DNA from 2 places in the Paenibacillus sp. NPDC057934 genome. Region 2 is predicted to be linked to the other one. Evidence: riboswitches for the same ligand, from Rfam matches in the RefSeq annotation. Region 2 holds a riboswitch; the other holds the start of a gene.
The links. Region 2 has a riboswitch for preQ1 ahead of ACFVRY_RS08270 (queuosine precursor transporter). Riboswitches for the same ligand answer to the same signal wherever they lie in the genome.
Positions count from the first base shown of each region.

Region 1 (7,634 bases), on a different contig from region 2:
AAGTCTTGGCAGAGCAGACAACTGCATGCCATTTTTTTATGTTCACCTTTTCTCTTGTATCTCTTCCCCTGCTATCTAATACCGATATATTTACTCTGAATCACCTTCGCCAGTCTGATCCGTTCCAGCTTCAGCTCCCAGATCTTCTCTTTCAGCGAATTCTGATCCTCTGTAGGCTCATTCTCACGCAGCTTGTTGAACAATTCCACCAATACTGCATTAACTTCGTCAAATTGTACCCACAATTCCCGGACACTTTCTTCTCTTTGACTCTGAGCGGAAGCTACCGGAAGGTTCTTCAATCGCTCGATGATGTCAGCCTGCCACTGTCCATCGTTAATTGCTTTGGCGTAATTTAAAAGATCCAGATAATCATCGACTGACATGTGTACCGACTCCTTACTCTCTGTATACCAAGTATTATACTCGGTATTAAAGAAAATGCAATGCCTTATCCATAAAAAATTGTAAATTATTCTTTCTACTATAAAAAAAGCCCGGCCTCTCCACACGGAAGAAACCGGACTTGATTTCAATAAATCTATTACTTACCTTGTTTATTATGCCAGATTAAGGCATGTAATTGTGGCAGTACCCGTACTCGATTCAACGCAGGATCGGCGATCACCTTGTTGAACAGCCATTCCAGGCGCCTTAGCAGCCTTCCTGAGATGTCACCAGTCTCCTTAACATCTTCGTTACCCGGCTGCAGAAAGAGCTGTACATCCTCATACCGTCGATGAACCGATTTGGCATACTCCAAATCCTCTTCCCCAAAGACCACAACCTTCAAATTATGTGTGCCACGTCCATGATCCCTCATATTCCGCAGAATCCGGTCCAGTACATCCCAATCCGTCTTCATCCCCGAGCTTGGCGGCTTCGGACTGATGGTTAAGACATCCACATCGTAGAACCAATCCTGCCACCGACTGCCTTGAGTTTCGATAGCTACCTGAATACCTTTTCTATGAAGAAGGTCGATGAAATGCTTCATCCCCTCGCCAATCAGCGCCGGGTTGCCTCCAGAAATCGTTACGCTGTCAAAATTACCGTCAGCTAGCGACATCAGATCTTCTACAATCATTTCCGGCTCCAACAGGCGTACCTTATCTTTAGCTGTTCCATCCCAGGTAAAAGCCGAGTCGCACCAGCTACAGCGGTAGTCACAACCGTAAGTACGTACGAACATCGTTTTCACCCCGATGACCGCACCCTCGCCCTGTATAGTAGGGCCAAAGATCTCAATGACCGGCAGCTTACTCACAGTCACACCCCCCGTAACGGCGGTAAGACGGACCTTCTTCCGGGAGATCTTCGGCCAATACTTCCGCCCATGACGTTGGGGTCTCCCAGAGCTTCACAGAATATAGCGGCAGCCCGGCTTTCTTCAACTCATGGGCCGCATAGGATGACAAATTCTCAGCTGTTGTACGAAACGAGAGTTGGGCAACCTTGGAGCCAGAGCTGTACAGCGACTCAAGTACAGGTTCATTGCCTGTGGCGAGAAAAGCATGATCTAAACGATCAATCAGCACCTCTTGCACCCTTGCCTTGATTTCGCTAAAGTCAATGACGAAACCTTCGTTAGAATGCCCCTCCTGCATTGAAGGAACGCCCTTCAGCACAACCTCCAGCTTGTAGGTATGGCCGTGAAGATTGCTGCATTTCCCCTTATGCCCGATAAGCTGGTGGGCAGCGTCAAAGGTGAAGATTTTGCATACCGAAACCTCGTTCAGCATGAGTCACCCTTCTTTCTCTCCCCTTCGTACTGCGTCAGCCCACGGCTGCGCAAGAGGCACGCGGGACAAGTCCCGCAGCCACTTCCAATGATCCCGTTGTAACAGGTCAGTGTGCACTCACGAATATAATCAAAGTGGCCCAATTCGTCGGCCATTTTCCAAGTTTCTTTTTTATCCAGCCACATCAGCGGCGTATGAATCACGAATTCATAGTCCATAGACAGATTCAGCGTCACATTCAGCGATTTCACGAACACATCACGGCAGTCTGGATATCCGCTGAAATCGGTCTGGCAGACGCCTGTTACGATATGGTGATACCCAAGCTGCTTGGCAAGAATGGCCGCAAACGACAGGAACAGCAGATTCCGTCCATCCACAAAGGTGCTGGGAAGCTCATTCGCTGCTCCTTCTTCAATGGCGATATCATCCCGTGTCAATGCGTTGGGTGCCAACTGATTTAGCAGACCCAAATCGAGAATATGCTGTTTCACTTTAAAATCAGCGGCAATTTGCTGCGAAACCTCAATCTCGGCGGCATGCCGCTGGTTATAGTTGAACGTGACCACTTGCACCTCATCATAGTGTTGAAGCGCCCAGATCAGACAGGTCGTGCTGTCCTGGCCGCCGCTGAAGACGACCAATGCTTTTTTATTCATTTTTCGAAATCTCCTTTTTTTACAAAATAGGGTTAGCGGTTATCCACTTTTTCCGGGTAGAGATCATGATTCATTAGACGGTGCTCCGCCATTGCCTCATACTTTGTTCCCGGACGTCCCCAATTGCAATAAGGATCAATCGAAATGCCGCCCCGCGGAGTGAATTTACCCCATACTTCAATATAGCGCGGGTCCATCAGGCTGATGAGATCGTTCATGATGATGTTAACGCAATCCTCATGAAAATCTCCATGGTTGCGGAAACTGAATAAATACAGCTTCAGCGATTTGGATTCCACCATTTTTTGCTCCGGGATGTACGAGATGTACAGTGTCGCAAAATCTGGTTGGCCCGTAACGGGGCACAGACTGGTGAATTCCGGGCAATTGAACTTGACGAAATAATCGCGTCCCGGATGCTTGTTATCGAACGATTCCAGCACCTCTGGCGCATAGCCAAAATGGTACTGTGTTCCCTGATTGCCCAGCAGTGTAACTTCCTTCATTTCATCTTTCAATCTTCCTTCGGACATGACAAAAAATCCCTCTCTTTTCCTTCGGCCGGGGCCGGAATTGGAAAGAAGAACGAGATTTCGAAAACTTGGCTCTACTAAGAATAAACGAGTTCTGACCTATGGACAGAGTTATCCCGTTTATACGCGGAACATCATTCGTAGTGGCATCTGACGTCCCTTAAGGGTCTTAGTTTTTTATAGAGGGAGTTTGCGAACCTCTCCTGCGTGCAATGACGCAGACTTCTTCTTTAACTGATATCGTGCGTCTTGAACTATACCATGGGGTGTACGGGGATGACAAGTATAAAAACATAATGATTAAATGGATTGATTATTAATACAATAAATTGTTTAACGACGGCAAAAATGACGGATTCATTTTGGGCGAACAGGGTAACTTATAGCCTATAGATCATCTTCTAAAGGATGGGATCAGGTCATGGAACAGCAGGTACAACAACTCTCAGATTGGCTGAATACACAGGTGAACAAGACGATTCTCATTGAGAAGCAGGAGCTTTCCGATACGGACACCATTCATTTCAAGCTGGAAGGCGTCGATTACCGTGATGCAGATGATGTTATTGACGATTATCTGGACAGTGCGTTGATTCTTAGAGGTTCGGGAAGCACTTTGAACAGAGATGGCGAACTGGTGCGCTTGCCCCAGACTAATTTCGAAATTGCAGTCAGCGGGCTGCGACTCAATCGTTCGGATGCAGAAGCCGCAGAGGTGAAGACAGACCGTGCCCATTACACCTTGTCTAAAGAATGACACTTCGGAGCGTTTAATCCACATGTAATCTGTAACAAAATAACAACGCCTGCTTCGATTGGATAACAAAAAGAGGCTGCGGATAAACGCCCGCAGCCTCTTGCCTGTTCATATCTCACTACTCTTCGCCGATGATCTCCACTTCGGTTTCCAGCTCTACGTCAAATTTATTCTTCACGGTGTCTCTAACATGTTGGATCAGACCGATATAGTCGCTGGCCGTGGCGTGATCTGCATTTACAATAAACCCAGCGTGTTTACGGGACACCTCGGCACCGCCGATGCGGGTTCCCTGGAGTCCGCTTTCCTGGATTAACTGGCCGGCAAACCGTCCTGGAGGACGCTTGAAAACACTACCACAAGACGGGTATTCCAGTGGCTGCTTCGATTCCCGGAGGAATGTCAATTCATCCATGACCGACTTGATAGCTGTAGCTTCCCCTGGCTTAAGGGCAAACCGTGCCTCCAGAACAACGTATTCACCACTTGAAAAGATACTCTTACGGTATCCCCATTGCATTTGGTCACCCTGAAGCGTTATCAGCTCACCGGCCTTGTTCAAGACAACAGCGCTGTGAAGTACATCCTTGACCTCACCACCGTAGGCTCCTGCGTTCATATATAGAGCGCCTCCTACTGTACCAGGGATGCCGCAAGCAAATTCCAGACCCGTCAATTCCTGATCCAGCGCATAGCGCGATACATCAATAATTTTGGCGCCGCACTCGGCATACAACAGACCGTCGCGCACTTCCATACCGGTCAGGTCCGAGGTTTGAAGCACAATGCCGCGTACCCCTCCATCACGGATAATGACATTGGAGCCATTGCCAAGTACCGTGAGCGGAATACGCTGCTCATTCGCATATGTAACAATTTTCTGAATTTCTTCATAAGTAGCGGGAGCTGCCAATATATCTGCCCTGCCCCCCATTTTGGTAAATACACGTCCCTTTAATTCCTCATGACTTATAACGATGCCTGCTGTAACCATAGCTTGCAGATCGTTCTGAACTTTGCTGATATTCATATTGCATACCCCTTTGATGGAATAGAAATAAACCCGCTTGACGGGACATAAACTTGTAACTATAATGATTACAGGTTAAACATTAAAAATTAATTTTCATTATGGAAAGGAAGTTAACTCATGTCAACTTTAGTTATCGTCGCACACCCCAACCTTGAACAATCCAAGATCAATAAATACTGGCAGGAATACCTCAAGGCCAACACTGATGTTACCGTACACAATCTTTATGAGACGTACCCTTCAGAGGTTATCAATGTAGAGCGTGAGCAGAAGCTGGTGGAACAGCATGACCGCATCGTGCTTCAATATCCCTTCTATTGGTACAGCACACCGCCACTTTTGAAAAAATGGTTCGATTCCGTGCTTACCTACGGCTGGGCTTATGGCGAGAACGGCAACAAGCTGCATGGCAAGGAATTGCAGATTGCATTGTCCACCGGCGGTCCTAAGGAAGCTTATACACCAACTGGCTATAACAAATTCAGTCTAGAAGAGCTGCTTAGACCTATTGAAGCTACTTCCAATCTTATTGGTACAAAACTGCTGCCTTACTTCATTATCAGCGGTGCAATGACCATCACGGATGAAGAAATTCAAGCCTCTGCAATACAATATGCCAAACTAATCACTACCTAAGTTGCAAGGGTAGATGATCAGGCAACCACAACTTTAACAACGAACAGGCTCCCTTGTCAATGACGGGAGCCTGTTCTTCTATATATATATTTATATTATGGATGATTTTATGGCGATATAACCATTTTTCCTCACGGGAATTGGCTACAATCCAACAGCTTTGTAAGCCGCAAGCTCATATGGGAGACACAGCGGAACACCCGTGCGCGGATCTGGCATAATATCGGCCTCGATGCCGAACACTTCACGCAGAACCGGTGTAGTCATTACGTCAGCTGGCGCTCCTTCGCTAATGACTGTACCGGACTTGATCGCCACCATATGCTGCGCGTACCGGGAAGCATGATTCAAGTCATGAACTACCATGATGATGGTACGGCCCTTCTCTTCATTCAGCTTTTGCAGCAATTGCAGAACTTCCAGTTGATGTGCCATATCGAGGAACGTTGTAGGTTCATCCAAGAACAGAATATCCGTCTCTTGCGCCAATGCCATCGCAATCCAGGCGCGCTGACGTTGTCCTCCGGAGAGACGGTCAATCGGGCGGTCATGGAAGTCCGACATCCCCGTCTCAGCGATAGCATTAGAGATAATTGTGCGATCTTCTGGTGTCAATGTACCGAAGCCCTTTTGATGCGGATAACGACCGTAGCTGACCAATTCCGCCACAGTGAGTCCGTCCGGTGCTGTTGGGTTTTGTGGTAAAATCGCCAGCTGGCGAGCCACTTCTTTAGTGGAGAGGTTATGAATGGATTTTCCGTCCAGCATTACACTGCCGCTCTTCGGCTTCATGATCCGGGCCATCGTCTTCAGAATCGTGGACTTTCCAGAGCCGTTAGCCCCGACAAGCGCCGTTATTTTCCCTGTTGGAAGCGTGAGGTTCAATCCCTTAACTATAGTAGCTTCCGAGTACCCGATACTTAGCTGTTCTGTATTCAAACGTTCTGACATGATCTTCACTCCCTGTAGTTTTTCGGGGTAGGCCCGTTAATATTGGATTTGTAGAATAAATTAAGCTCTTGATTTGGCAAGTAAGTATAAAAAATAGGGTGCACCGATTACAGCCACTACGACGCCTGCCGGCACTTCCGCCGGCTGCATAATCCAGCGGCCGATGGTATCGGCAGCTAGTAACAGGAGTCCGCCTGTAAGGGCAGCGGCCGGCAGCAGCACTTGATGCCGCGGTCCGACCAGCCTGCGGGCCAGGTGCGGGGCGATCAGACCTACGAAGCCGATGCCGCCGCTGACCGCCACACAGGAGCCTGCAAGAGCAACTGCAGCAGCGAGTAGCAGCAGGCGTTCACGCTCCACCGGAGCGCCAAGCCCGGTGGACATCTGGTCGCCCAGATTCAATACATTCAGCACTCGGGCTTTATAGAACGCGAATGGCAGAAGAACGACAATCCATGGCAGCAGCGCCAGTACAAAGCGCCAATCGCCACCCCAGATCTTCCCGGCCATCCAGGTGGCTACGAATTGATAATTCTTGGGATCGAGCCTCAGCGCCAGCACAATCTGGTAGGCGTTGATCCCTGCGGCAACCGCGATCCCGATCAGCACAAGCCTTGCCGGGGACAGCCCTTCCCGGCGAAAAGCCAGGATGTAGATTAGCGCGGCTGTAAGGCCGGCGCCCAGCAAGGCTAGCAGTGGAAGCACGTAAATCGGCGCCGCCGTTGTAGCTGGAAAGAAAGAAATGAACAAGATGACCGCAAAACCAGCACCTGCGGTGATCCCTAAGGTAGAAGGTTCAGCTAATGCATTGCGCGACAAGCTTTGCAGTATACAGCCGGAGACTGCAAAGCCCGCCCCGACTAGCAGCGAAATCACGATACGAGGCAACCGGAAATCAAACAGGATCAGCTTCTGCTGATGATTTCCTTGTCCGCCGATCGTATGCAGCACCTCTAGTGGTGAGAGACGCATAAAGCCTGTATTCATGCTGATGATGAACACAGCAGCGATAAGAAAACCTAGCAGTAACAGAACCGTTATGTTCCTTGTACGTCTCTGCTTCTCATAAGAACTGAGGATGAGCTTGCTCATGACAGCGCCCCCTTCCGTCTGCTCGCCAAGTAAATAAAGAACGGTACACCGAGCAGCGAGATTAGAGCGCCGATCGGCGTCTCATAAGGTGCATTCAGGAGTCTGGCTCCAATATCTGCAAAGATCAGGAGCAGACTGCCAAGTACAGCTGAACAAGGAATCACCCAGCGGTAATCAATGCCTACCAGATAACGGGTAATATGAGGAATGAGCAGACCGACAAAAGCAATC
Region 1 covers NZ_JBHVPB010000009.1:227,290-234,923, reverse strand. The annotation lists gene ACFVRY_RS21480 (hypothetical protein) at 72-386, opposite strand; gene queE (7-carboxy-7-deazaguanine synthase QueE) at 545-1,267, opposite strand; gene ACFVRY_RS21470 (6-pyruvoyl trahydropterin synthase family protein) at 1,260-1,742, opposite strand; gene queC (7-cyano-7-deazaguanine synthase QueC) at 1,736-2,401, opposite strand; gene queF (preQ(1) synthase) at 2,434-2,934, opposite strand; PreQ1 riboswitch class I at 3,098-3,141, opposite strand; gene ymzB (protein YmzB) at 3,356-3,691, shown strand; gene murB (UDP-N-acetylmuramate dehydrogenase) at 3,810-4,721, opposite strand; gene ACFVRY_RS21445 (NAD(P)H-dependent oxidoreductase) at 4,842-5,360, shown strand; gene ACFVRY_RS21440 (ABC transporter ATP-binding protein) at 5,505-6,311, opposite strand; gene ACFVRY_RS21435 (FecCD family ABC transporter permease) at 6,372-7,403, opposite strand; gene ACFVRY_RS21430 (FecCD family ABC transporter permease) at 7,400-7,634, opposite strand, start outside.
Region 1: another riboswitch for preQ1. It lies ahead of queF (preQ(1) synthase); the one in region 2 lies ahead of ACFVRY_RS08270 (queuosine precursor transporter).

Region 2 (7,634 bases):
GATGTCTTACCTTGAAGAATAAATCAGCGAAGTCCAGATTTTCCCCCGAAGACTTCAAGACTTCCTTCACCGCTTCCCGAAAGGGAATCAGATGGTCATAGAGCGTATCATCCAGGTCAAAAAATACCGCCAGTTTCTTGCTGTTCTCCACATTAAGTCTCCTTGCTCTATTTACTTTTGGAAAAAAAGATCATACGTATAGAAGTCCTCGTCCCTGATGTAACCGTTCGATTCATACAAATGCTGCGCTGCAGTATTGTCTGTCGCGGTCGTTAACGTCAAGCCTTTGCTTCCGGTTCTCATTGCATATTCACGCGCCGACTCCAGCAGTCTGGACCCTATACCGACACCCCGAAATTTTTCATTCACATACAGGTCATTTAAGATCCAAAGCCGCTGTAGTGACACCGACGAGAAGGACGGATACAACTGTGTGTAGCCAGCCCCTCGCCGCTGACCACCCGCTTCTTCCACTGCCAGCAAAATAACAGACTCTTCAAGCCGCAGCCGTTCCTCCAGAAATGCCCGCGCCCCGTTCAGATCCGATTCCTGTTGGTAAAATACCCGATATTCGTCAAATAACGGAGACAGCAGCTCCAAGTCTTCCAAACCAGCCTGCTTAATCACGATCTTCTGTACATCATCCTTCTGCATATCCTATCCCTGCTTTCCGGCTGTAGCCTTTTACCGTAATTGTAACGTTAGGTTGCCGGGCTGCCCATGGATGGATTGCTGCATAATTTGGATCTTTACCTCATCGCTGTTACTACTCTTATCCCTATTCCTTGGAGTCATAGAAGATATGACGGGCGTCTACCTTGCCATCTTCAATATCCAGTAGACCGAAGGAGTACTGCTTCTCCCGCCGCTTGTCCGTTGGTGAGCCAGGATTGAATAACAGTATGCCGTTCTCCCTGCGCAGCAGCGGCTCATGCGAATGGCCAAACAGGATGCAGTCCACTTCTTCCTCTGCAAAAGCGAGCAGTGCGTTGCCATCGGTTCCTTTGCGGGAGTACGGGGTATGTCCATGGATCATGCCGATGCGGACTCCCTCCAGTGTGATGATCTTGCGTTCACCGAAACGCGCTATAATTTCCGGACCATCATTGTTCCCGGCAATCCCTTCTACCGGAGCCAACTCCGCCAGCCAATCGTAAATCTCCAGCGCAACCCAATCCCCGAGGTGCAGGATCAGATCCACGTTGCTGAACTCTGCGGTAAGGGCCTGCGGCAGCGCTTTGGCCATTCTGGTCATGTGTGTATCGGATACGACGCCTACTTTCATGTCCTCAGCTCCATTCTATTCAGGAATCCAACTAATTCTGATTATTGTATAATCTGCACTCCGCAGACGCAAGTTTATGGGAGTTATTCCACAGACTTGACATCCAATGATCCCTATGAAAAAGTACCACACCCGCCCCTCACCCGGCTCCCTCTTTCATCACACACAAAAAGGACACTCTTCCGAGTGTCCTTCCCTGGGTATGCAGCCGTTTATTTGAACTTGTGCCAGTCTTGTTTACTGTTCTCCAGCAGATGACCAAAATCATTCTCCAGCCGCTTCTGCTCCGCTTTCCGCTGGTCTTCCACCGCTTGACGGGCCGCTTCCTGACGCTGCTTTTCTTCAGCCTTCAGTTCATCTGCCTGCGCTTTCAGCTTGCTCAGCACATCGCTGCTAAGCAGGTCTTTCAATGTTGCCGGACTGTCCGCTGCGGCAGCTCGGGGAGGCGTTTGAGTTCTGTTCTTTTTTGCCACGATGAATCATCCTTTCAGCCTACGTTTAATTCAAATTTGTTTTAGTCACAGGACTTTTCGTTTATAATGTACTGTAAGAGGTGAGCCTTATGAAAGCCACAGATTTATGTCCCCGGTTACAAAAAAGCATGGATATTATGGGCAAGCGCTGGACCGGCCTGATCATCTATCAGCTCCTTCATGGACCACAGCGTTTCAGCACCATCGAAGCATCGCTCCCCGTCAGCGGAAGACTGCTCTCGGAGCGGCTCAAGGATTTGGAACAGGAAGGTATTGTTCTGCGGGAAGTTTTTCCAGAGACCCCTGTAAGAATTCAATATTCTTTAACGGAAAAGGGCCGGGCGCTTGAATCGGTCATTCGCGACCTGCAGCAATGGTCCGAGGACTGGATAGAGCCTGGAGAATGCCAATCCTGATTCCTACCTAACTATAGAGAGCTTCACTGGACCCTACGAAATCACGTTTCGTAGGATGGAGACCGAAATAATACTGTGACGCAGGGAAACCGGAGAATGCCGGTTTCCCTTTTGGCATTTGACCCAAAGCCGGATAGGGTGCTTCCAAGATTACAGCTTGCGGCCGATAATCACCAGATCACGCGCAATCCCATCCATTTCGGCTACCCCGGGCAGTAGTCCCCACTCCGTAAAGCCGAACTTCCGCAAGAGACCCAGGCTAGGCTCATTATGGCCAAACACGAAGCCTACGAGATTCTTTAGCCCAAGGGCCGGGGCCGTCTCCAGCGCCTGCGTCAGCAGAATGCTGCCTGCGCCACTCCCGCGATACTTCTCGCTTACATACACGCTGATCTCGGCAGTCCCATTGTAAGCCGGACGTCCATAGAACGACTGGAAGCTGAACCAGGCCGCGATCTCGCCGTTATTCCTTAGTACCCACAGCGGGCGATGATGGCTGTTATGATCGTGGAACCACCGTTCCCGCTCCTCTACGCGTACAGGCTCCAGATCGGCAGTCACCATCCGTCCAGCAACCGTTGAGTTATAGATCTTTACAATTTCCACTAAGTCATTGAGTTCGGCATCTTCAATCGTGTAGTTCTGCCAATCCATATCTTCATTCCTCCACTATAATACACTGTCCGCCAAGAATGACACTTGGTTCATACGATTACTGAAATCAGTCAGGACAAGCCGACCAGCTCTTCACTCCACTGCCATAGCCGCTTAGCTTCCGCGGAATCTGTCGCTCTCGGGGACAGCTCCTTAATCTTGCGGCGGTAATAATACTCTCCCGTAACCTGGCGCAATTCCGGGGCCGTAGCCAGATAAAGGGCTGTGTCCGCACCTTGCTCCGGGGTCAGGAAGAAATAAGACATCAGCTTCATCACTGAGCTTCCAAAACCGGTATCCCGGTTTATCCCAATGCTCGTACCCACTGCGCCGGGATGTACCGAGTTGACGGTAATCTGCGTTCCCTGCAAGCGTGATGCCAGTTCCCGGGTGAAAAGGATATTCGCAAGCTTGGAGCGGGCATAAGCCTTCGCCAGATTGAAGCCCCTGGACAATGTTGGGTCCTCATAGTGCATAGATCCGATTTTATAGGCGCCGGAAGCAACCACGACGATCCGTCCCTGCTCTGCCGCTTGAAGTCGCTCCAGCAGCAAGTTGGTCAGCAGAAAATGTCCCAGATGATTGACGCCGAGATCCATCTCAAACCCATCAGCGGTCAACTGGCGTTTGGTGCTGACTACCCCGGCATTGTTGATCAGGACATCCAAAACGGAATAACGAGCAGCGAATTCCTGTGCGAAGCTGCGAATGCTGTCCAGCGAGGACAAATCCAGCAGCATCAATTCAATCTCTTCCGATCCACTCTGCTGTCTGGCGGCCACTAAAGCCTCTTCCCCACGCTTATGACTGCGGCAAGCCATGATGACCCTGGCACCTTTGCGGGCAAGCTCAACTGTTGTAGCTAATCCCATACCGGCATTGGCACCGGTGATGATTACAACCTTACCTTTCATACGGGTTCACTCCTCTTAGGCTGGATGCGGCAGAAGCGGCCGGTCCCCTGTTCTGGTTTTTTGCGGGCGATTGTCTTAATATAATGGTACATCATTTTGCGGGTGGGAGAAAGCATACCTTCGCAAAACCGAGAGGGGAACCATTGAATATGAGCAATGTATTGAAAAACCTGGAGCAAGGGCTGACCAGCGAAGGTCTGGACGCTCTGCTCGTCACCGATCCCAAACATGTCTACTATCTAACCGGATTCGCAAGCAATCCGCATGAACGTTTTCTCGGACTACTTCTGGTCCGTGGAGAAGATCCTGTTCTGATCGTCCCGGCTCTTGATGCTGAAGCAGCCCAGGCTGCCTCTTCCGTGAAGAATATCGCCACGCACAGCGATACCGATAATCCGTATGATCTGTTGCGCCAGCGTCTGCAAGATCAGAAACTCGGAGCGTTTGGCATGGAGAAGGAGCATTTCACCGTCTCCCGATTCGAGCAGCTTGCTTCAGCTGTTCCAGCAGAACACTTCAGTGATATCGGCCATCTGCTGCGGGGCATGCGCGCGAAGAAGTCGCCGGACGAAGTCGCTGCCATGAAACATGCCGCAGAGCTGGTGGAAGAAGTGCTGCGCCGTGGCTTGAAGCATGTCAAGGCCGGTGTAAGCGAAATCGAATTGGTAGCAGAGCTGGAGTATTTGATGAAGAAGCTTGGCGCTTCCGGTCCAGCCTTCGACACCCTGGTCCTCTCAGGACCGAACACTGCCCTTCCACATGGCGAACCGGGTAGCCGGATCATCGAGCCCGGAGACTTCCTGATGTTCGACCTCGGACTGTATGCTGCGGGATACGCCTCTGATATTACGCGTACCTTTGCCGTCGAAGAGGTGGACAGCAAGCTAACCGACATCTACAATGCCGTGCTTGCAGCCAATGAAGCGGGGATAGCCGCCGCTATTGCGGGCGCGACCTTCGGTTCGGTAGACCGCGCTGCCCGTGAAGTCATTGAAGCTGCCGGGTATGGAGAATACTTCGTGCATCGTGTCGGCCATGGCCTCGGCATAGATGTCCATGAATATCCTTCACTGCACGGTCTCAATGAGGACATCATTGAAGTGGGTAATGTCTTTACGGTGGAACCAGGTATTTATGTGCCAGGCGTGGGCGGTGTGCGTATTGAAGACGATGTCTTCATCAGTGAAAACGGTGCGCAGACACTGACCAGCTTCCCTAAAGCTCTGACAGTACTTCATCTATAAAGAGTGCTTTCTAGCGCGCTTGTCCAGGAAAAATCGGGCACAATAAATTGAAAACAGCACGTCTCCAAATGCGGGGACGTGCTGTTTTTTTAATGCAGTAACTTGCTCTATAAGGTCTCCTGGCTCTTCTAGGCGGTAGTCGCCTTCGTATCAGAAGTCTCCGGGAGTGGCATATTCGGTTTATCCTCCGCAAAGGTAAACGTGCGGGCGATATACAGTACCGGTGTCCCTGCTGCAGTAAGCAAGAATTTGATAATATAGGTGGTCAATAGAATCTCTGTCCATACCTTCAAATCGTAGATACCGGCAAAGGCGATCGTACAGAAGATCAGCGTATCCACAAAAGAGCTCACCATCGTGCTGCCGTTGGTGCGAATCCACAGCTGGCGCGAGCTGCCATAATACTTTCGAATCCACGAATACAGCCGCACATCCAGGAACTGACTGACGAAGTAGGCTACCAAACTGCCGAGTGCAAGCCGCGGCATCATGCCGAAGATCGTCTCCAGTGAAGACTGGGCGATATCACTTTCCTGCGGCGTGAACGCCAGCGCCATCTGCATGATCACTGTCGTCGTAATTAGAGTGAAAAAGCCAAACCATACTGCTGTCCGCGCCTCGACCCGCCCATACTTCTCATTGAGCAGATCACTGGCCATGTACAGTGTCACATACATGGTATTACCAAGGGTCATGACAATGCCCGGAGGCATGGAAATGGTTTTAGAGACCTGAATATTGGCAATGACGGTGGCGACGCCCACCCAGGCATACATCCCTTTTTTACCGAATAATCGGTAACACAACAGAAAAAATACAAAATTGACGAGGACAAAGAGAATCCCCCACCATAAATTAAACATCTTCTTATAACTCCTCCTAGTTTTGTTTACGCGGGATGGTTACGAACCGCGGTTCCGGATTCCGGAACAAAACATAAATACTCTACCATAACAGAACCAAAGACACCAGAAGATTTTGATTTTTTGAGCAAGTCCTCTTTTTTCCATCCACTTCAATCAAAGTTAGAAGTTTCGACACTTTTTTTATCTTTTTCAGAAAATAATACACCAAAAATCAAATTTTTCACTATTCAACCGCAGGTTAATTATATAAAATAGTTATCAACTATATGTGTTTATCCCACCAGAGCGATAGTATTAACCTGATATACGACCCTACTCACGGAGTTATCGTAGCTATCCATACATAAAAGGCATCAGGCATGGGATAGAAAGGCATATCAGAGAAAAGGAGAGAACCCTATGTTTCGTTTCAAGCACTCGATTAGCCGTAAATTCACGCGCTTGTTGTTCGTCGTCCTGTTGCTCGCGTCTCTTTTGTTAAGTGTAAGCTTTTATTTCATATCGACTAATACGTTCGAGAGCTATGTACTGCCGCAGATCAACAAGTTGCTGACGGGAGCTGTTCAGGATGTATACAAGAACATCAATTCTACCCACGCCCAGCGGGCGCTAGGCAAGAATGAGCAGTCAATTACCAATATCGAATACTACTTCAAGGACAAACGCAACCAACATGATGTAGAGACGATCTTTCTGGCGAGTCTGAACGACGGTCAAGCTACCGTACTTACCGCTGATCATGGCTCCAAAATGAAGGCAGGAGATACCCTGCAAGTGACCCCAGCTATGGAAATGGCCTTCAAGGACCAAAAAACGACGCTCAGTGATATTTATAGTGACGATTACGGTGTACATAAAACAGCCTACATTGCTATTAAAGGTAGTCCGATGATTGTCGGCGTAAGCTCTGATGTAGCCTTTATCACAGCAAGAATGAGCGGTATCCTCTGGACTAGTGCAGGAATTACCTTGCTGGTCCTCATCCTCGGCATCACTGGTGCCCTACTTATGAGCCGGCGGATCACACGTCCTATAACACAGCTCGCAGCGTACAGTAATAGGCTTGCACAAGGTGATTTCACCCAGGAGTTGACTATCAAAGGTACCGATGAAGTAGGCCAACTCTCCGAAAGTTTCCGAACCATGACTGAACGCCTTAAAGAAATGATCGGCCAGGTTCTGGAGACCTCCGGTACGGTTGTCGAAGACTCCAATGACCTCCAAGAGCGCGTGAAGGTCCTGAACGGCATGGCTGAGCAGTCCGCGCAGTCCGTCATCGAGATTGACAGAGGCAGTACATCTATTGCCCACAGCGCGAAGGACAACTCGCGGGCCATGGAAGAGATTAATTACAGTATCCAGCATATCGCCTCCGCAGCAGGAGAAGTTACCGAACAAATCAGTGAAGCCTCCACCGAGGCGCTCGGAGGCAATGAAATTGCCCAGATAGCCGTTGAACAAATGCGTCAGGTCGAACGGGCTTCCGAGCAGTCACTGGGGCAATTCCAGATCATGAATGAACGCTCCCTTCAAATCGGTGCAGTGGTGCAGGGTATCACAGAGATCACGAAGCAGATTCAAATGCTCTCGCTCAATGCGTCGATTGAAGCAGCACGGGCCGGAGAGCATGGACGCGGCTTTGCCGTGGTAGCCGGAGAGGTACGCAAACTCTCGGAGCAATCCCGGACAGCTACCGACCAGATTCGTGAATTCCTGCTTGGTCTGCAGGGGGATATGAATCGCTCTGTCGCAGAGATGAATCACGTTAACTCGGAAGTAGCC
Region 2 covers NZ_JBHVPB010000003.1:176,560-184,193, reverse strand. The annotation lists gene ACFVRY_RS08310 (HAD family hydrolase) at 1-151, opposite strand, end outside; gene ACFVRY_RS08305 (GNAT family N-acetyltransferase) at 172-654, opposite strand; gene ACFVRY_RS08300 (metallophosphoesterase family protein) at 779-1,285, opposite strand; gene ACFVRY_RS08295 (YqkE family protein) at 1,498-1,758, opposite strand; gene ACFVRY_RS08290 (winged helix-turn-helix transcriptional regulator) at 1,848-2,174, shown strand; gene ACFVRY_RS08285 (GNAT family N-acetyltransferase) at 2,325-2,828, opposite strand; gene ACFVRY_RS08280 (SDR family oxidoreductase) at 2,900-3,742, opposite strand; gene ACFVRY_RS08275 (M24 family metallopeptidase) at 3,892-4,986, shown strand; gene ACFVRY_RS08270 (queuosine precursor transporter) at 5,115-5,849, opposite strand; PreQ1 riboswitch class I at 5,860-5,905, opposite strand; gene ACFVRY_RS08265 (methyl-accepting chemotaxis protein) at 6,252-7,634, shown strand, end outside.